DNA from 4 places in the Glutamicibacter sp. GQ173 genome. Region 2 is predicted to be linked to each of the others. Evidence: riboswitches for the same ligand, from Rfam matches in the RefSeq annotation. Region 2 holds a riboswitch; each other region holds the start of a gene.
What was found. A riboswitch is a leader RNA that binds a small molecule or an ion and turns the genes downstream of it on or off. The one in region 2 is predicted to bind S-adenosylmethionine.
Positions count from the first base shown of each region.

Region 1: linked by a shared signal. The riboswitch ahead of AC6CHO_RS12390 (O-acetylhomoserine aminocarboxypropyltransferase/cysteine synthase family protein) and the one ahead of AC6CHO_RS08215 (methionine ABC transporter ATP-binding protein) in region 2 are both predicted to bind S-adenosylmethionine.
Region 3: linked by a shared signal. The riboswitch ahead of AC6CHO_RS10680 (bifunctional o-acetylhomoserine/o-acetylserine sulfhydrylase) and the one ahead of AC6CHO_RS08215 (methionine ABC transporter ATP-binding protein) in region 2 are both predicted to bind S-adenosylmethionine.
Region 4: linked by a shared signal. The riboswitch ahead of AC6CHO_RS15015 (OsmC family protein) and the one ahead of AC6CHO_RS08215 (methionine ABC transporter ATP-binding protein) in region 2 are both predicted to bind S-adenosylmethionine.

Region 1 covers NZ_JCAXDT010000007.1:113,153-118,037, reverse strand. The annotation lists gene AC6CHO_RS12405 (methionine synthase) at 1-1,040, opposite strand, end outside; gene AC6CHO_RS12410 (flavin reductase family protein) at 1-13, opposite strand, end outside; gene AC6CHO_RS12400 (DUF1852 domain-containing protein) at 1,060-2,052, opposite strand; gene AC6CHO_RS12395 (LysR family transcriptional regulator) at 2,175-3,116, shown strand; SAM riboswitch class I at 3,349-3,439, shown strand; gene AC6CHO_RS12390 (O-acetylhomoserine aminocarboxypropyltransferase/cysteine synthase family protein) at 3,527-4,828, shown strand; gene AC6CHO_RS12385 (cystathionine gamma-synthase) at 4,830-4,885, shown strand, end outside.
Region 2 covers NZ_JCAXDT010000004.1:107,546-112,430, reverse strand. The annotation lists gene AC6CHO_RS08230 (acyl-CoA dehydrogenase family protein) at 1-114, opposite strand, end outside; gene AC6CHO_RS08225 (MetQ/NlpA family ABC transporter substrate-binding protein) at 208-1,080, opposite strand; gene AC6CHO_RS08220 (methionine ABC transporter permease) at 1,123-1,839, opposite strand; gene AC6CHO_RS08215 (methionine ABC transporter ATP-binding protein) at 1,856-2,662, opposite strand; SAM riboswitch class I at 2,748-2,837, opposite strand; gene AC6CHO_RS08210 (SDR family oxidoreductase) at 3,122-3,985, shown strand; gene ggt (gamma-glutamyltransferase) at 4,203-4,885, shown strand, end outside.
Region 3 covers NZ_JCAXDT010000006.1:15,426-20,310, forward strand. The annotation lists gene AC6CHO_RS10665 (CPBP family intramembrane glutamic endopeptidase) at 1-376, shown strand, start outside; gene AC6CHO_RS10670 (GNAT family acetyltransferase) at 395-814, shown strand; gene AC6CHO_RS10675 (VOC family protein) at 872-1,516, opposite strand; SAM riboswitch class IV at 1,689-1,809, shown strand; gene AC6CHO_RS10680 (bifunctional o-acetylhomoserine/o-acetylserine sulfhydrylase) at 1,900-3,258, shown strand; gene metX (homoserine O-acetyltransferase MetX) at 3,261-4,394, shown strand; gene AC6CHO_RS10690 (SGNH/GDSL hydrolase family protein) at 4,470-4,885, opposite strand, start outside.
Region 4 covers NZ_JCAXDT010000009.1:168,750-173,634, reverse strand. The annotation lists gene AC6CHO_RS15035 (L-lactate permease) at 1-439, shown strand, start outside; gene AC6CHO_RS15030 (FadR/GntR family transcriptional regulator) at 466-1,173, shown strand; gene AC6CHO_RS15025 (SDR family oxidoreductase) at 1,351-2,121, shown strand; gene AC6CHO_RS15020 (L-idonate 5-dehydrogenase) at 2,111-3,199, shown strand; gene AC6CHO_RS15015 (OsmC family protein) at 3,279-3,830, opposite strand; SAM riboswitch class IV at 3,862-3,981, opposite strand; gene AC6CHO_RS15010 (DEAD/DEAH box helicase) at 4,726-4,885, shown strand, end outside.

The sequences.
Region 1 (4,885 bases), on a different contig from region 2:
CAGACGCGGGCACCAACAAGCTCCTCGCGCAGGATGCCAGCCCCTGCGCTGAGCGCACTGAGCTTGGCCAGGGCCACCTCGCGGCGGAACGGGGCCATGCCGCAGTTGGTGCTGGCGATCAGCTTGCCGGCATCGACAAATTCGAGTGCGTTGCGCAGAGTCTGCGCCACTTCCTCGGGTGTCTCCACAGCGTCATTGGCCACGTCGATGGCTCCGAGCATCACTCGCTTGCCGCGCACCATTTCGACGACCTCAAGCGGGACATTCGAGTGGTGGGATTCGAGTGAAACGGTATCGATGGAGGAAGCCTGCAATAGCGGGAAGGACTTCTCGTAGTGGCGCCATTGGGCACCTAGAGTCGCTTTCCAGTCATTGTTCGCCTTGATGCCGTAGCCAAAGCAGATGTGGACTACGGTCTCGGCTTTGAGTCCCTCGCAGGCGCGCTCCAAGGCAGCGATGCCCCAGTCGGCCACCTCATCAAAAAAGACGTTGAAGGCAGGCTCGTCGAACTGGATGACATCCACCCCGGCGGACTCAAGCTCGCGGGCTTCCTGGTTCAGGATGGTCGCGAATTCCCAGGCCAGCTTCTCGCGGCTGCGGTAGTGCGCATCGTACAAGGTGTCGACCATGGTCATGGGGCCAGGAAGAGTCCACTTGATCTGCTTGTCAGTACAGGAGCGCAGGAACTTCGCGTCCTGAACGAATACCGGCTTTTCGCGCTCTACGGCACCGACGACGGTGGGAACACTGGCATCGTAGCGGTTGCGGATGCGCACGGTCTCGCGCTTCTCGAAGTCGACACCGCTCAGGTGCTCGATGAAGGTGGTGACAAAGTGCTGGCGGGACTGCTCGCCATCGGAAATGATGTCGATGCCGCGCTGGGCCTGCTCGAGGACCGCAGCGCGCATGGCGTCCTGCTGGCCTTCGAGCAATTGCGCGCCCTCAAGCTTCCAAGGGGACCAAAGTTTTTCAGGCTCGGCAAGCCATGACGGCTTGGGCAGGCTTCCAACAATTGACGTGGGGATAAGCGGGGAAGTCATAGGGGAATCTTTCTGGATCTTAGGCGACGGGTGTCGGGCAGGAAGCGGACCACTGATCGAGCAGTTGGCGATTAGGGATGATGAAATGCTCTTCGGTGAACTTGCCTTGGATCTTGCCCAGTTGGGTTCGCTCTTCGCGGTCATAGAAGACGCGGGTGGGGGAGAAATCTTCGGCGCCAAGGCTCGGGTGGTACACAGCCGGTGCCGCCGAATTGGCGTTGTAGATCTCCGGGCGGTAGATCTTCTGGAATGTCTCCATGGTGCTGATCAGGCTGATCAGCTGCAGATTGGTGTAATCGTTGAGCAGGTCGCCGCGGAAGTAGAAGGCCAGCGGCGCAACGGCGCCCGGCGGCATGAAGTAGCGCACGCTCAAGCCCATTTTTCCGAAGTATGCGTCGGTCAAGGAATTTTCATCCTGTTGGTATTCCAAGCCGAGCACTGGATGGCTGTTGCCGGTGCGGAAATAGGTTTTGGAAGTCGAGACGCTGATGCAGACCACCGGCAACTGGGCAAAACGCTCACGGTACGCCTGTGAGTTCAAGAAATGCTGGAAGAGCTGCCCATGGAGATCGCCAAAATCTTCCGGAAGCACCGGGGCTCCGCTGTCATTGCACGAAGCTGGAAGCACCACGCTGAAGTCGTAATCGCGGACATAAGAAGAAAAATTATTGCCGACCATGCCCTGGGACTGAGTACCCGTGAGTTTATCCACGATCGTGGTTTCAAGCACTTCTAAAAGTGGAAATTCCTGATCGGTATTATCGGCAGAAAAATGCACATTTGCAGAAATGATTTCCAATTCAAGAGAATAGCGGTCGCCTTGGGGATTGTCCCAGTGAGCCAGGGAATTGAAACGGCGATTGATCATCGTCAGGGCATTGCGAAGGTTCTCTTCGCGGCGCTCCCCGCGCGCCAAATTGGCGAAGTTTGTCGTGGTTCGAGAATTCGCAGAAGGGGAGTAATTCTCGTCGAATCTGGTGGTGCTAATGCTGAAATTTAATGCGTCTGCCATGATGGCCAATCTGTATTTGGGAGGCCTGGGCAGGCCGAGGGGAAGTCGTTGCGTCAATCATGCAGGGTGATTCTTGATATCAGGTAACTCGATATAACTATGGATTCATATAGACTCTGGCTATGGTTCAGGGAACAAATGGCTTGACACTGCAGCAGCTGCGCTATTTCGTGGCGGTGGCCTCCGAGGGATCCATCTCCGCCGCCGCCGACCTGATTTACGTCGCGCAGCCCAGCATGTCGGCGGCGATGAAGGAACTTGAATCCCGGGTGGGACGCACCTTGCTGATGCGCTCGGCCAGGGGAGTGACGCTCACCGCCGAAGGCGCAGAATTCCTCGGCTACGCCCGGCAGGTGCTCGAGCAGGTGGAGCTTCTTGAGCACCGCTACCTCGGCCGCCCCGCCGCCAGGCGGCTGCTGGGCGTCTCCACCCAGCACTACTCCTTTGCTGTGGATGCCTTTGTGCGCATGGTCCAGGCCAGCGGCGCCGAGGAATACCAGTTTTCGCTGCGCGAGACCCGCACCGAAGAAATCATCGAGGACGTGCGCACGCTGCGCAGCGACATCGGGATTCTCTACCTCAACGACTTCAACCGGAAGGTCATCGACAAGCTGCTGCGCGAATCCCGGCTGGTCTTCCACCCGCTGTTCCTGGCCGACCCGCACATCTTCATCTCGCGCAGCAACCCGCTGGCCACCCGAAGCCAGGTCACGCTCGAAGACCTCGAAGACCTGCCGCGGCTGACCTTCGACCAGGGAGCGAATAATTCCTTCTACTTCGCCGAGGAGGTGCTCTCCACCCGCTCCAGCCAACGCGAAATCCAGGTCTCGGACCGCGCCACGATCTTCAACCTCATGATCGGCCTGGGCGGGTACACGATTTCCACCGGCATCATCAGCGACGAGCTGGATCCCTCCATCGTCGCCATCCCGCTGGCGATCGAGGAGCGCATCGAGATCGGCTGGATCGGCCACGCCGCGATCCCGCTCACCGACCAGGCCCAGCGCTATCTGCAAGAAGTCCGCACCGTGGTCGCCAGCTTCGGCGTCGAGGTGCTCGGCTGAGCCGCCCCAGGCGTAACTCTCGGTCATCGAGCGCCGGTCCATCGTCACAAACTTCCAGCAGAACCCCTAAATCGCAACCAATCAGCCCAAAAGCTCGCGTCATAAAGTGATGCCAGCCACCGCGTCATCATGACAACGAGAAGTCATATGAAGCCTGGCGGCCTTGTATGAAGCGCAGGGCTGTTGGCCGCTTGCGCCGTCTGCGAGCCATGGTCAACCATGGAAGAACAACAAACCATCAAGAGCGACTAAGAGATCTGGCTCGTTGACGTCGCAGCAACCATCGGGAAACCGAAAGGTGCTAATGCCAGGAACGATGGAGCAGTTCCGAACGCGCTTTCGCGCTGTGCTTCGTGCCTTTGCACGATGCCTAATCGGTGCACTCCCTCGCAGAGAATCGAGGAGGAGCTATGAGCCAAGGAACCGACGCGGTCCACGCCGGATATCGCCCGAGCGGAGACTTCCGCCCGATGCTGCCGCCGCTGCACAATTCCGCAGCCTACCAATTCCAGTCGCATGCCGAGGCGATCGAGAAGTTCGCGCTGCGCCAGGCCGGTTTCACATACTCGCGCACCGGCAACCCCACCGTCTCGATTCTCGAGCAGCGCGTGGCCGCGCTGGAAGGCGGAGCCCAGGCGGTAGCCACCGCCACCGGCCAGTCCGCCGTGGCCTTGTCCCTGCTGGCTCTGACCCAGGGACCCAAGCACATCGTGGCCTCCTCCTCGCTCTACGGCGGCACCGTGGACCTGTTCACCGACACCTTTGCCGACTTCGGCATCCGCATCAGCTTTGTGGATCAGGCCGATCCCACCGCCTGGGCCGGCGCCATCGAAGAGGACACCCGCGCCTTCTTCCTGGAGTCCGTGTCCAACCCGCTGTGCACCGTGGCCGATCTGCCCGCCATCGCGGCGATCGCCCACGAGCACAACATCCCGGTGGTGGTCGACAACACCCTGGCCACCCCGCTGAATGTGCGGCCGCTGGACTTCGGCGCGGACATCGTGGTGCACTCGGCCACCAAGGGCCTGGCCGGACACGGTTCTGTTTTGGGCGGGATCGTCGTGGACTCGGGCAAATTCGACTTCTCCGACACCGCCCGCTGGCCGCAGATCGCCGCACCGCGGGTGCGGCTGAACAACACCTCGCTGCTCGAACGCCACGGATCCGCTGCCTACGCGATGCTGGTGCGCTCCAAATTCCTGCACGATTTGGGCCCGACCCTGGCCCCGGCCAGCGCCCAGGGGATCCTCGCCGGCATCGAAACCCTGCCGGTGCGCGCCGCCCATGTGCAGCGCAGCGTCACCACGCTGATCGGCGAACTCCTGGCGCACCCGGGCATTGTGGCCATCCACCACCCCTCGCTGTCCACCCACCCGAGCCACGAGCTGGCCAAGAAGATCACGCCCAAGGGCACCGGCTGCGTGCTGGCCATCGAGCTGGCCCACCCCACACTGGTCTCCCCGCTGATCGACGGGCTCAAGCTGATTTCGCTGGCCGCCAATGTGGGGGACACCCGCACCATGATTTCGCACCCGGCCACCATGACCCACTGCCGGCTCTCCGAGCAGCAGCTGGCCGCCGCCGGGCTGAACACTTCCACCCTGCGGCTCTCGGTCGGCCTGGAAGACCCCGCCGACCTGCTCGCAGATCTCACCGGGGCACTGGATCACGCCCTGGCCCAGGCCCTGGCCCCGCAAACCCAAGGAGCATGAGATGACCGGCTTCAACACCCAGGCCGTGCACGCCGGCCAGCCCAAGGACCCGCACAC
Region 2 (4,885 bases):
GCGCTTTTGTTCCCGCTCGCGGCTGCCATCGGCGATTCGGGCGAAGACCGTGCTGAAGCGGTCGAGAAGCTCCTGATATCGGCTTTCGGCAGCTGCCGTGGCGACAATCGTCATTGGTTCTCCCTGCAGGATGTCGATAATTTCAGTAATAGGTCGAAAAAGTGGCGGCCCCGTGACGCGGAAAAGCCGCATCGCGGGGCCAATGGCCTACTTGTTCCAGGTCGCGAAGTCTGCTTCCAAATCGCGATCCCATGGGGTGCCCAGCGCACCGTCAAGGTAGGTCGCATACCATTCGCGCACCTCGTCCGAATGGTAGGCCTCTTCCAGGGCCTTGCCCTTTTCGGTGTCCATGAAGCCTGGCTTCGCGGCGATGATGTTGATGTATGGAAGCGCTTCTTCTTCCTTTTCAAAGAGCAGCGCATCCTTCGGGGTGAGCCCGATTTCCGCGCCAAGGCGGGCGAAGAGGAATCCTGCATCCACGTCGGGAAGCGTCTTGGACAGCGACTGCTGATCTACCTCGACAAATTTGAAGTTCTTGGGGTTCTCCAGAATGTCGTTCTGCGACAGGTGGATCACGCTCTTGCCTTCGGTGACCTTCAACAGCCCGGCCCTATCCAGCAGCGCCAACGCGCGGCCGTTGTTGGCGGTATCCACAGGAAGTGCGATGGTCGCGCCGTTGGGCAGGTCCTTGATGTCATCGTATTTCTTCGAGTACACGCCTGCCGGAGAGCTGTACATGTAGAAGGCCGGATCCACGTCAACGTTCTGGTCCTTCTTGAATTGTTCAAGGTAGGCACCGTGCTGGAAGAAGTTGGCATCGTATTCGCCGTTGGACACCACGTGGTTTGGCTGCACGATGTCGGTGACATAGGTGGCTTCCAGGGTCCAGCCCTTTTCAGCCAGCAGCTTCTGGGCGATTTTGGTTGGTTCCTGGGATGGAGCCGATTCGGTGACAATGACCTTGATGGTCTTATCCCCCGAGCTGGCCTCCGGGCCGCCTACCAGGCCGCAAGAAGTCAGTGCGAGGATCGCGGCGGAGCCGGCGGTGAAGGTCAAAAAGGTGCGGCGGGATAAAGCCATGGTGTTGTCCTTTGATGAAATGCGAGTTGAGTGGTTCAGTGTTTAGCGCTTGTCAGCGGCGCGCGATAGCCGGGTTCCGAAGAATTGAACTGCATGGACCAGCAGGATCATCAAGACGATGGCCAGCAGCATGACTCCGGTTTCATAGCGGTAGTAGCCGTAGCGGATGGCGAAGTCGCCGATGCCGCCGCCGCCAACGAGGCCGGCCATGGCCGAGTACGAGATGAAGCTGACCGTCATGATGGTGATGGAAGACAGCAGTGCCGGCTTGGCTTCGACCAGCAGCACTTCGCGGATGATCTGTCCGCGCGTGGCTCCCATGGCCTGCGCGGCTTCGACCACTCCGTTGCCCAGCTGGCTGATGTTCTGCTCCACAAAACGGGCAAAATATGGGATCGCGTTGATGGTCAACGGCACGATGACTGCGGCGGTGCCGATGGTCGTTCCCACAACAAATCGGGTGAACGGAATAATGGCGATCAGCAAGATGAGGAATGGGAAGGAGCGGATCGTATTGACCAGTCCGTCAACAATCTTGTGCACTCGCGGACGCGGGCGCAAGCCGTTGGGAGACATCGAATAGAGCCAGATGCCCAGCGGGGTTCCCAAGAGAATGGCGATCGGGATCGCAACCAGCAGCATCGCAAAGGTCTGTGCCATGGCCACCCAGATTTCCGGGGCCAGTTCCACAATGCGGTCAAGGCTGAATGCTGCTGCGCTGCCGTTGCTCGTGGCTAGCACTACTGAAGTGAAGTTCATTGGTAATCCAGGTTCTCTATACGCGGGCTACGTTGGCGGCAAGGTCTTGGGCCTGCTTGGGCTGGCGGTTCAGCGTGATTTCGTCGCTGATCAGGTAGCGGCCGATAGGCGTCTTTGGTTCAAAGCCTGGTTTTTGCAGCGAGCTCAGGGCGAACTCTTCCACGACCGCGGCGTCTTCCATCACCGAGACCTTGTCGGCGATGGCCTTAATGACATTCATTTCGTGGGTGACGATGACAGTGGTAATGCCAAGGCTGGCGTTAATGTCGCTGAGGTACTGGAGCACCGAGGTAGTGGTTCGCGGATCCACCGCGCTGGTAGGTTCATCGCACAACAAGACCTTGGGCTCGGTGACCAGCGCGCGAGCGATGGAGATGCGCTGCTTCTGCCCACCGGAGAGCTGTCCAGGATAGGCGGACGCCTTGTCGGCGAGGTCCACGATGGATAGTGCTTCCAGGGCACGTTCGCGGCGTTGTTTCTTGGGCACACCGGCGAACTTCAGGTTCAGTTCAACGTTCTGTTGCGCGGTGCGATTGTTCAGCAGGTTGAAGTGCTGGAAGATCATCCCGATCTCATGGCGCTGCTTGCGCAACTCGCCTTCGCTCAGCCCGGTCAGTTCTACGCCGTCAACAAAGACATGGCCCGAGGTCGGGCGCTGGAGCAAATTGATATTGCGCAACAGCGTGGATTTGCCGGCACCGGAAAAACCGATAATGCCGTGAATGCTTCCGGCTTGAATATCCAGCGAGACATCCTTGACGGCCGTGAACTGGTCGCGGCCTTTGCCGAAGGTTGTTGTTACGTTCTCAAGACGAATCATCATCGCTCCCTTGATGCTTGGTTATGCGGAGCGTACTTCGCAAGAAACCATCTGCTGGGGACAGATTTTTCCGTCGCGAAGTGAAAGTACTCCATCGGTCCTGGCTGTAGCACCGCTCCCTTACGGGTGGTTGCTGCGACGTCGTTGAGCCAGATCTCTCAGTCGCTCTGGATGGTGTGTGTTCGGTTGTACCGCCCGAACAATTCAAGTCTGTCCTCCATGGATGCAAGCCGGCAAACGTTACGTCAATCAGCGTCATGAAGTCGCAGTTCGGGCTGACCCGGAAAGGAATCACGCAATACTCCGCGTAGCAATACGAAATATTTCGTCACTTGCTCCCTTTAAGACGAAAAGGCTTGAAGAACTTGCACCTCTGGCCATCGATGCGCCAGCGATCATGGTGCGGGAATTCTGTGCTGGGCACCGTGGTTGTACTGGAGTGCAAACCTACGAGAGGACTTCATGAAGATCGCAATTACCGGTGCCACCGGACAACTTGGACGACTGGTCATCGATGCATTGCTGCAGCGCGGAGCCGACCCCGCCCAGCTGGTTGCCATCGGCCGTTCGGAAGAGAAGCTGGAACCCCTGGCCGGCAAAGGTCTTCAGACGCGCGTCGCCGATTACAACGTGGAGGCCAGCCTGGTCGCCGCGCTGGAGGGCGTTGACAAGCTGTTGCTGATTTCGAGCAGCGAAGTGGGCCAGCGGGCAACCCAGCATGAAAATGTCATCACCGCTGCGCAACGCGTCAATGTCAAGCTCATCGCCTACACCTCCATCGCCAATGCCCTCACCGGCAACATGAAACTGGCGCAGGAGCATATCGCCACCGAACACCTGTTGGCTGGTTCCGGCATCGGCTACGTCCTCTTGCGCAACGGCTGGTACACGGAAAATTACACCGATCAGCTCCTGGGCTACCTCAACAGCAAAGTCGTGCTCGGCGCCGCGGCCGACGGCAAGATCAGCGCCGCCACGCGCGCGGACTATGCCGAGGCGGCTGCTGCGGTATTGCTCTCGGAAGCCGGGGAAGCCGGGAAGATCTACGAACTGGGCGGGGACAAGCCTTTCACCCTCAGCCAGCTCGCCGGGGCTGTCGGCGCTGCCGCTGGGCAAGATGTCTCCTACCAGGATATGGACCCTGAAAAGCTGGTGGAGATCTACACCGAATCAGGTGTTCCCGCGGTGTTCGCTGACATTCTGGTGGATACGGACCTGCGCATTCGCGAAGGCGCCCTGGAAGTGCATTCCGGGGACTTGGCACGGCTTATTGGCCGCGCGCCTACGTCCCTTGGCAAAGCGATCAAGGATGCCCTGGCCCGTTAAAGCAAGCTGGTTTTTTCACCTTTGGAGGCAATCAGCCAGGACGATTTATGCTCCGCTGGTTGCCTCCAGGTTTTAACGGCATAGCGCAAAATAATCCTTCGACCAGCGCGGAAATAGAGCATGCGGTACAAAATGGCGCGTGTCACAACGCTAGCGAATCGAGTCCTTCCCGTAAATTGACGCATACTTCATCCCCACCTTTTCAGGAGATCAGAGTATGCAACGGTCAAGTTTGCGCGCCCTGGCTGGCGCCGCGATTCTCTCCCTGGGCCTTGGCGCATTCAGCGCGATCCCGGCGAGCGCCGATCCACGGCACACCGACAAGAATCCCACCGCGACAGGCACCGGTGGCGCGGTCTCTTCGGTAGATCCGGAAGCATCAGCGGCAGGCATCGAGGTACTGCGCAAGGGAGGCAATGCGGTAGACGCCGCGGTCGCCACAGCAGCGGCGCTGGGCGTGACCGAACCCTATAGCGCGGGTGTCGGCGGTGGCGGCTACTTCCTGTACTACGACGCGGCCTCAGGCAAGGTCAGCACCATCGATGGGCGCGAAACGGCCCCAGCTGCTACCCCTCAGGACGCATTTATTGATCCGGCGACCGGCGAGCCCTACAACTTCACTCCGGAACTGGTCACCAGCGGTGTTGCCGTGGGCGTTCCAGGGACCGTAGCCACCTGGCAGCGGGCCCTGGACAAATGGGGCTCGCAAAGCCTGAAGCAGGTGCTGCGTCCTGCGACCCAGGTGGCTTCCCGCGGTTTTGTTGTTGATGAGACCTTCCGGGAACAAACCTTGGACAACAAGGAACGCTTCGAAGCCTTCGGCTCCACCAGCAAGCTTTTCCTCCCCGGTGGCGATGCGCCACAGGTGGGGACCATCTTCAAGAACCCCGAGCTGGCCGA
Region 3 (4,885 bases), on a different contig from region 2:
GCTGGGCATCACCACAGCGATTTCCGCGGCCAATCTGGGGGACTACTGGTGGAGTGTGCCGGTGCTGCTGCTCTCCGCGGTGCGCCATGCGGTGCTTGAAGAGGTGCTGATGCTCGGCTTCCTGTTCAGCTATGCGAAGAAGCTGAACTTAGGATTGTGGACCACCATCATCGCCTCGGCGGTGATCCGCGGCAGCTACCACCTGTACCAGGGCGCGGGGCCGATGATCGGCAATATGCTCATGGGCGTGGTCTTCGGCTGGGCCTACCACAAGTACGGGCGGGTGATGCCGCTGGTGATCGCGCACTTTATGCTCGACGCCATCGGCTTTGTCGGATATGCCCTGATCGGACCGGCGATCGGGATCGGCAGCTAGCGCGGCTAGACTGCAGGAATGAAGATTTCTCAGCTGGCTGCGCAGCAGATTCCCGAAGCCGTTGCGCTCTGGGAGGCCACCGGGCTGACCCGGCCGTGGAACGACCCCTGCGCCGATGCCCTTCGAGCCTTGGAAACCTCTACCTCGACGGTGCTGGCCATGATCGAGGAGGAAGAAGTCCTCGCCACCGTGATGGCTGGCCATGATGGGCACCGCGGCTGGCTCTACTACCTGGCCGTGGACCCGCGGTGGCAGGGCAGCGGACTGGGCGCCCAGATGGTCCAAGCCGCGAGCGCGTGGCTCGCCCAGCGCGGCGTGCCCAAGGTGCAGCTGATGGTGCGCGAGGAGAATACCGCGGTGCGCGGCTTTTATGAGCGGCTGGGATTTGAAGACCAGCACGTCGTGGTCCTGGGCCGGCGACTGGATGCCGGCGCATAAAAAGAGGCAGGCGGGGACGCCATTGTCCCCGCCTGCCGGCAGCTTGCTGCGAACCGGCTACAACACTACCGGTCCGTTCTGCGTTTCAAAGGTCACCGACAAGATGCCCGGGGTGCCATTGGGCGCCTGGTAGTCCATGGTCACCGCGCCGAGGTGCACGTTCTGGGGCTGGCCCAGCCATTCCAGGACCCGATCGCGCGAACCGGCGATCGAGATCTCGCTGATCGCCCCGGTCGGCTCCAGGGCCTTGGAAGGATGCAGGTCCTTGGCTTCCTCGTCCCACGAGATCAGGTAGGGGCACTGCGGGTCGGCGATCAGGCCCTTGATGCCGATCTGCTGCCAAGTCAGCTCGCGGCCGTCGGGGAATTTTCGGTTGCCCGGAACCGACTTGCGGCCCAGGCGGTCTTCGGCGCTGGATAGATCGTCCACCGAAACGCACCAGCCCATCCAGCCGCCGCCGAGCTCCGAACGGGCCCGCACCGCCTGGCCGAAGGGGGCCTTGTCGCTGGCCGGGTGGTTGAGCACCTCGACCACTTCGAGGTACTGGCCATGCTTGAGCGGGAAGATGACATTGCGTGTCCCGAACCTGGGATGCACGCCTCCCTTGACGAATTCCAGGCCGAGCGACTCGGAGATTCTTTGCGCGGTTGGCAGCAGCCCATCCGGGCCACAGGCATAACTAACGTGATCTAGCCTCATCATGTGCCCATCATGACAACATGTGACCGCAGTCTCTACTTAGGCGACCCTAAGGTTTTTGATGGAATCGAATTCCCTGCGGCAAAAGCGCCATGGATGTGAAATATGACCGATTGAGACCATTGTGCGGTGCCCGCATTGCAAAAATCTTCGGTTTTCGGGCACACTGGAAACAGGTCATGAGTCCCAGTAACAAGCCCCGGCTTACTGGGCGGCAACCCTCCAACCGCGGTGGGGTGCCCCGGGTGAAGACCTGGCCCCCAGGTGCACAAGGCAGCTGGGGACAAGCGCGGGTAACCCTGGAAGGCTTCGTGGCGAGGTCTTTCCTCTCGGTGTCTTCTCAGTGGTCTACCCCCAAAGTCGCATGAACTATTTTGGAGGAAACCATGAGCAGCAACTGGTCATTTGAAACCCGTCAGATCCACTCCGGGCAGACCCCGGATCCCGCCACCGGCGCGCGGGCCTTGCCGATCTTCCAGACCACTTCCTTTGTCTTCCCGACCGCGCAGAGCGCTGCCGCGCGCTTCGCGCTGCAGGAGCTGGAACCGATCTACACCCGCATCGGCAACCCGACCACCGACGCGGTGGAAACCCGGATCGCCGATCTGGAGGGCGGCGTGGGGGCCCTGCTGCTCTCCTCGGGCCAGGCAGCCACCACCTTCGCGATCCTGAACCTGGCCGAAGCCGGCGACCACCTGGTGGCCAGCCCCAGCCTCTATGGCGGAACCCAGAACCTGCTCAAGCACACGCTCAAGCGCCTGGGCATCGAGGTCACCTTTGTGGCCGACCCGGATAACCTGCAGGACTGGCGCGACGCGGTCCGCCCGAACACCAAGGCCTTCTTCGGCGAAACCATTTCCAACCCGCGCCAGGACGTGCTGGACATCGAGGAAGTCGCCAAGATCGCCCACGAAAATGGCGTGCCGCTGCTGGTGGACAACACCCTGGCCACCCCGTACCTGATTCGCCCGATCGAATTCGGCGCCGACATCGTCATCCACTCGGCCACCAAGTTCCTGGGCGGGCACGGCAATGCGATCGCCGGGGTGATCGTGGACTCGGGCAACTTCGACTTCGCCCAGGACCCGGAGCGCTTCCCGGGCTTCAACACCCCGGACGAGTCCTACAACGGCCTGGTGTTCGCCCGCGATCTGGGCGTGAACGGCATTCTCGGTGCCAACCTGGCCTACATCCTCAAGGCGCGCGTGCAGCTGCTGCGCGACCTGGGCGCCTCAGTCTCCCCATTCAATGCCTTCCTGATCGCCCAGGGGCTGGAAACCCTGTCCCTGCGCATCGAGCGCCATGGCGAAAATGCGCGCGAGGCCGCCAGCTGGCTCGAAGCCCGCGCCGAGGTGCAGAAGGTCGCCTATGCCGGCCTGGCCTCCTCGCCTTGGTTCGAGCGCGCCAAGAAGTACAGCGATCACGGCGCCGGCTCGATCATCGCCTTCGAACTGGCAGGCGGCGCGGCTGCCGGCCAGGCGTTTGTGGACGCGCTTGAGCTGCACTCCCACGTGGCCAACATCGGCGATGTCCGCTCGCTGGCTATCCACCCGGCCTCCACCACCCATGCGCAGCTTTCCGAGGCCGACCAGATCGCCGCCGGGGTGAGCCCGGGACTGGTCCGCATCAGCGTGGGCCTGGAAAATATCAAGGACATCCTGGCCGACCTGGAACTGGGCTTCAACGCTGTTGCCGCCCTGGGCGAATCGGACGGGGCGAACAAGGAATTGCAGGAAACCCTCTAGACATGGCATCCATTGCAACCACCGAAGAACCGCAGCTTGCCGAGGGCCGGGACGGCATGATGCGCCGCAGGGCCGTCGGCGGGCACCACTTCGAATTCGGCGGCTACCTGCCACAGGTAGAGCTGGCCTACGAAAGCTGGGGCACCCTCGATGCCGACGGCTCCAACGCCGTGCTGGTGATGCATGCGCTGACCGGCGACGCCCACGTCGCCCAGGGCGATTCGCGCAGTGCCGGCTGGTGGGACGGGTTTGTCGGCCCCGGGGCCACCATCGATACCAGCAAGTACTTCGTTCTCGCCGTGAACATGATCGGCGGCTGCAATGGTTCCACCGGCCCGTCGTCGCCCGACGAGCATGGCGTGCCCTATGGATCGCGCTTCCCCTTTGTCACCATCAAGGACGCGGTGCGCCTCGAAGCGCGCCTCGCACAATTGCTGGGCATCACCTCCTGGCATGCGGTGATTGGCGGGTCGATGGGCGGGGCGCGCGCCTTGGAATTCGCCGTCGAGTTCCCCGAACAGGTCAAGAACCTGGTGGTGATGGCCTCGTGCGCCCAGGCCACCGCGGAACAGATCGCCTTTGCCCAGGTGCAGACCCAGTCCATCCGGCTGGATCCGAACTTCAACGGCGGCGACTACTACTCCAGCGGTGCGCGGCCGGATGAGGGCCTGGGCCTGGCCCGGCGCCTGGCGCACATCACCTATCGTTCCGAGGCCGAGCTCCAGGCCCGCTTTGGCCGGGCCGCGCAGCCCGGCGAGCAGCCTGCCGGCCAGTTCGACGGCCCGCGCGGACGCTACCAGGTGGAAAGCTACCTGGATCACCAGGCGGCCAAGCTGGTGAATCGTTTTGATGCCAACAGCTACCTGCTGCTCACCGAGGCGCTGATGAGCCATGACGTGGCTCGTGGCTACGAATCGCTGGGCGCCGCACTGGCTCGGCTTGAAAAGGTCAATGTGGTGGTGGCCGCGGTGAGCTCGGACCGGTTGTACTTCCCGGAGCAATCCGAACAGCTGGCCGCTTCCCTGGCCACCCCCACGCCGGTGCACTACATCGATTCGCCGATCGGCCATGATGGCTTCCTCACCGATGCAAGCCAGCTCGATGGCGTTTTGCGCGGCCTGGTTTTCAGCCGCTAGATCAGCACCGCGAAGGGACAGCCCCACCAGTTTTCGGTGGACGCTGTCCCTTCGCGCTGTGCTGCTGCAGTGCTACTACTGCGCGCTGTCGCCGGCGCCCAGGGAATCGTTGGGCTTTGGCGCGGTGAACGGCACCGCAGAAGGGCGCTTCGGGGTGATTCCGTCGCCCGAGGACTGATGGCGCAACCGGCGCAAGACCCACGGAGCCAGGTGCGCGCGTGCCCACTGCAGGTCTTCGATCCGCGCCTCCCGCCAGCTTCGAACATCCGCCACGGGCGCCACCTCGGTGTCGATCGAGTGGGGCACGTTCAGGGAATCCAGCGCCATGGCCGCAATCCGCTGGTGGCCCAAGGGGGAGAAGTGCAGGCGATCCGGTGCCCACATCTGCGACTGGTGCAGTTCGCGCAAGGCCCACATGTCGGCCACGATCGCGTCGTAGCGCGCGGCCACGGTACGAATATTCTCGTTGTAGATCGCCACCTTGCCGCGGA
Region 4 (4,885 bases), on a different contig from region 2:
CGCCGCGCTGACCATCCTCTCGGTGCTCGGCCTGGCCTATGTGATGAACCTGTCTGGCCAGACCATCACCGTGGGAACCTGGCTGGCTGGCACCGGAGGGTTCTTCGCTTTCCTCTCGCCAATCCTCGGCTGGATCGGCACCGCGGTGACCGGTTCGGATACCTCGGCCAACGCGCTGTTCGCCAAGCTGCAGCAGACCGCCGGGGTGAATGCCGGAATCGATCCCAATTTGCTGGTGGCCGCCAATACCTCTGGTGGCGTGGTCGGCAAGCTGATTTCCCCGCAGAACCTGGCCATCGCCGCAACCAGCGTGAAGATGGAAGGCCAGGAGTCGGTGATCCTGAAGAAGGTCGCCGGATGGTCGGTGGGCATGCTGCTGGTGCTGTGCGCCCTGGTCTACCTGCAGTCCACCCCGGTGCTTTCATGGATGCTTCCATAGGGTGCTAAACAGCTAAAATAGTTCCGATGCCAATTAACCCAGCTCCGCGTGCGTACCAGATCGTGCTTCAGGCCATTGAGGAAGATCTGCGTACCGAGAAGTTGTCCGTGGGGGACCAGCTTCCCGGCGAACGTGCGCTCGCGGAGCAGCATGGGATTTCCCGCGCCTCGGTGCGCGATGCCATCCGCATCCTTGACGTGATGGGCATTATCAAGACCTCCACGGGCTCCGGACCCAACTCCGGGGCCGTGATCATCTCCAACCCCTCGGCCGGGATTTCCCAGGCGCTGCGCCTGCACCTGGCGGCCAAGGGCATCAACGTCCGCGAGATTGTCGAATCCCGCATCCTGCTGGAAACCTGGGCGGCCCAGATGACGCCGCGTGACCCCATCCATGCCCAGCAGGTCATTGACCGGACCGCGGTGCTGATCATGCGCATGGATGATGCGCAGCTCTCCCGCGAATCCTTCCACCGCATCGATGCCGAATTCCACGTTTTGCTTGCATCCATGGCGGGCAACGCGGTGGTCGAATCCATGATGGAATCCCTGCGCAACTCGATTAGCGAATATGTTGCCGCGTCGATCCCGGACGACGAATCCTGGCAACCGGTGGTCAAGGTGCTGCGCCGCCAGCACAAGGCCATCCACCATGCCTTTGCCACGGGGCAGCGCGAGCGCGCCGCCCAGCTGCTCGAAGAGCACATCACCTGGTTCTACTCGCAGACCCGGTAGATATAGAAGCAGAAGTAGAAGTAACAACATAATAAGTCGGACTTTATTGCCCATTGCACCCCATATATCTGATATGTTTTGGAGAAGCGACGGGGCTGAAATTCGGATACCACAGCTGGTTTTCACCGGTGATGAGTTCCCGTCGATGTACCATCGACTTTTCATGCGAGGGAATTCATGAGCCAACTTTTTGACCTGTCCGGACGACTGGCCCTGGTCACCGGGTCCTCCCGCGGCATCGGCCGCGAACTTGCCCGCGCCCTGGCCGATGCCGGCGCCACGATCATCCTGCATGGCCGCGATGAGCAGCGTCTGGCCGAAACCGCCGCTGAATTCGCCACCCGCTACGGCGCCGAAAAAATCCACAGCGTCTGCTTTGACGTCACCGATGACGCCTCCGTACGCGAGAACATCGCAGCCATCGAAAAGAATATTGGCGCCATCCGAATCCTGGTGAACAACGCCGGCATCCAGCACCGAGTTCCCATGCTGGAGCTAGAAGTTGCCGACTGGCAGCGCGTGATCGATACCAACCTGACCAGCGCCTTCCTGGTGGGGCGCGAAGTTGCCCGCGGCATGGTGCAACGCGGCGAAGGCAAGATCATCAACATCTGCTCGGTGCAAACAGACCTGGCCCGCCCGACCATCTCCGCCTACACCGCAGCCAAGGGTGGCCTGCGCAACCTCACCCGCGCCATGACCGCCGAGTGGGCTGGCGCAGGTCTGCAGATCAACGGCATCGCCCCGGGCTACATCCACACCGAGATGACCCAGAACCTGGTGGACGACGAGAAGTTCAACTCGTGGATCCTCGGACGCACGCCGGCCGCCCGCTGGGGCACCGTCGAGGACCTGGCCGGCCCGGCCGTCTGGCTGGCATCCGACGGGTCCAACTATGTGAACGGGCAAACCATTTTCATCGACGGAGGCATGAGCGTTGTCGTCTAGCAGCCTTTCCACCAAGGCCCTGGCCGTGGTCGCCCACGCCGCCGGGGACCTGCGCATCGAGCAGATCGATGTGCCAGCTCCGAAGACCGACCAAGCGCGCATCGCCATCGCCTACGGCGGCATCTGCGGATCGGACCTGCACTACTGGAGCCATGGCGCCGCCGGGGAATCCATCCTCAAGGCGCCCATGGTGCTCGGACACGAGATTGTGGGAACCGTCATCGAAGCCGCCGCCGATGGCAGCGGACCAGCGGCCGGAACCAAGATCGCCGTGCACCCGGCAACCCCCGGGGACACCGGGGAACCATACCCGGCAACCCCCGTGGACACCGGGGAACCATACCCGGCAGATCGCCCGAACCTTTCCCCGGGCTGCACCTACCTCGGCTCGGCCGCCCGCTACCCGCATACCGAAGGCGCTTTTGCCCGTGAAGTGAACCTGCCAACGCGCATGCTGCGCGAACTGCCTGGGGGACTCTCGCTGCGCGACGCCGCACTGGCCGAACCGGCAGCGGTGGCGTGGCATGCAGTCTCGCGTGCCGGAGATGTCTCAGGCAAAAAGGCCCTGGTCATTGGCGCCGGCCCCATCGGCGCGCTCGCGGTGGCAGTGCTCAAGCGTGCCGGTGCCAGCGAGATCATCGCAGTGGATATGCACGAGAAGCCACTGGCCATCGCCCGGGAACTGGGCGCCACCTCCACCCTGCGCGCCGATGACCAGGAGGCCATCGCCAAAGTCAACGCGGATGTGGTGATCGAGGCCAGCGGCAACTACCGCGGCTTAGCATCAGCGGTCCGCGGTGCGGTGCGCGGCGGGCGCGTCGTCATGGTCGGATTGCTGCCCTCCGGCGAACAGCCTGCGCTGATTTCACTGGCTATCACTCGGGAACTGGAACTAGTCGGATCCTTCCGCTTCAACGGCGAAATCGATCAGGTGCTCGAAGCCCTGGCCGACGGCTCCCTGCAGATCGGGGCAGCCGTCACCCATGAGTTCCCGGTAGCCGATGGACTTGAAGCCTTTGAAACCGCCAAGGACTCCTCGACCTCGGGCAAGGTGCTGCTCAACTTCCTGGAACAGTAGTTTTCCCTAGGCGCAAAGTGCACTGTGGCGGCCATTAATATCAATGGCCGCCACAGTGCATTGCTGTATCCAGCTTGGGCTAGCTGGCTTCGATCAGCTGCACCGAGGTGGTGACCGGCACCGGGTTGGCGAAGAGGTCAAGCACCGGGCAGTGTGTATCTACTGCCTGGCGCAATTCCTCGTAGCGTTCGGCGGATTCCGGGCCAGCAATCTGCACCTTCAGATCCACCGAAGAGAATCCGGGTCGGATGGAAGGATCGATGCCGAAGAGCCCGCGGACGTCGAGCTGCCCGTCGGCGGTGATCTGGACATCGTCAACCTGGATTCCCAGGTTCTCAGCGTAGAGCCGATAGACCACTACCTGGCAGGAGACCAAGGCCGCCAACGCGTATTCCACTGGGCTGGCCGCGATGTCGCTGCCACCGAGCGCTGCCGGTTCGTCCACGGTGAAGGTGTGCTTGCCGGCGCGGATATTGCTGGCAACCGAATCAAAGCCTTCGCCCTGGACCGTAAAGGTCAACGCGGCGCTATGCGGTGCGGCGGAAATCCGTTCGCCCCAACCTGCACCTGCTTCTTGAAGGCGCTGTGAACGGTCCTCGGCTACTGAGAGTTTTGCTGTTGCGTGAGACATGGGGGAGTCATCCCCTTTCTGGCGCAGGGGGCGCCATCGTTTACGATCTTGGATTTCAAGATGCGTCGAATCGTCACCTGGGGCACCCCGCACAATGGCTCAAGGGTTGCCGTCCACTCAGCCAGGGCCTTGATGAGTGGAACTCGTGATTCAGTAGTTCCTTTTTATCCGCTAACAGCGGGCTCGGTAAAGTATCCACTTAACGTTTCGTCATGGCTGTCTTGTCCCTATGCATCGATAGGATGGAGGGTAGCAATCCGCTCTAACGCACTACTTTTGGATGGCGATGATGGAATTCCAGCTGAACTTTGGCTCTCTGGACTTATTGGTGTCTGACGATGAACTTCGTGCTGGACGGATGTATCACAAAGCGGGTCTCGTTCAAGACGTTGACCGATACCAAAGGGTTGGCAGTTCAGGCGTCACCGGCCTGGTCGCAGGTCTCGAAGTGGTGGCGAATTTCCACATTGCGGGGGATCGCATTGAATTTGAAGGATTTTGCTCAGGGCATCCTTCCGAAAATAGCTGCGCAGAGGTGGCGGCTTTACTCCTAGAGGTCCTCAGTGACGAGGATGATCCACTGATCGTTTCTGACGTCGAATCGGACCCATACGCGTGGCGTCGCAATGCAGTACCTCAGTGGGAGCGAAACCTTAACCGACTGTTGCCGGTGCCCCAGGACGAAATAGACATTATTGAAGAACCTTTGGGTCTGATCCTGAAGATTCTCAGAACGCCTCGGTATGGTGGCGACGACCTGCTGACTCTTCAAGCGCGCCCAGCTAAGCGGGGAAGCAAGAGTCCTTGGGTGCAGTCCGGTGTGAGCTGGAAATCAGTAGCCTTTGACGAACATTTCCCTAGGGAACAGCGCCGAGCCGTAATTGAACTGAACCGTATGCGAGAGCACGCAGAAAAGCAGAAGTATGGCCATTTCTGGGAAGCCAAGGACTGGATTTCCTTGATGGAAGTGCCCGGCAAGGACTTGATAGCCGCATTTGGAGAGCTTCGGGACGCTGGCGTAGCGATCATCAATGGTGCTACTTCGGGCAAAGCTG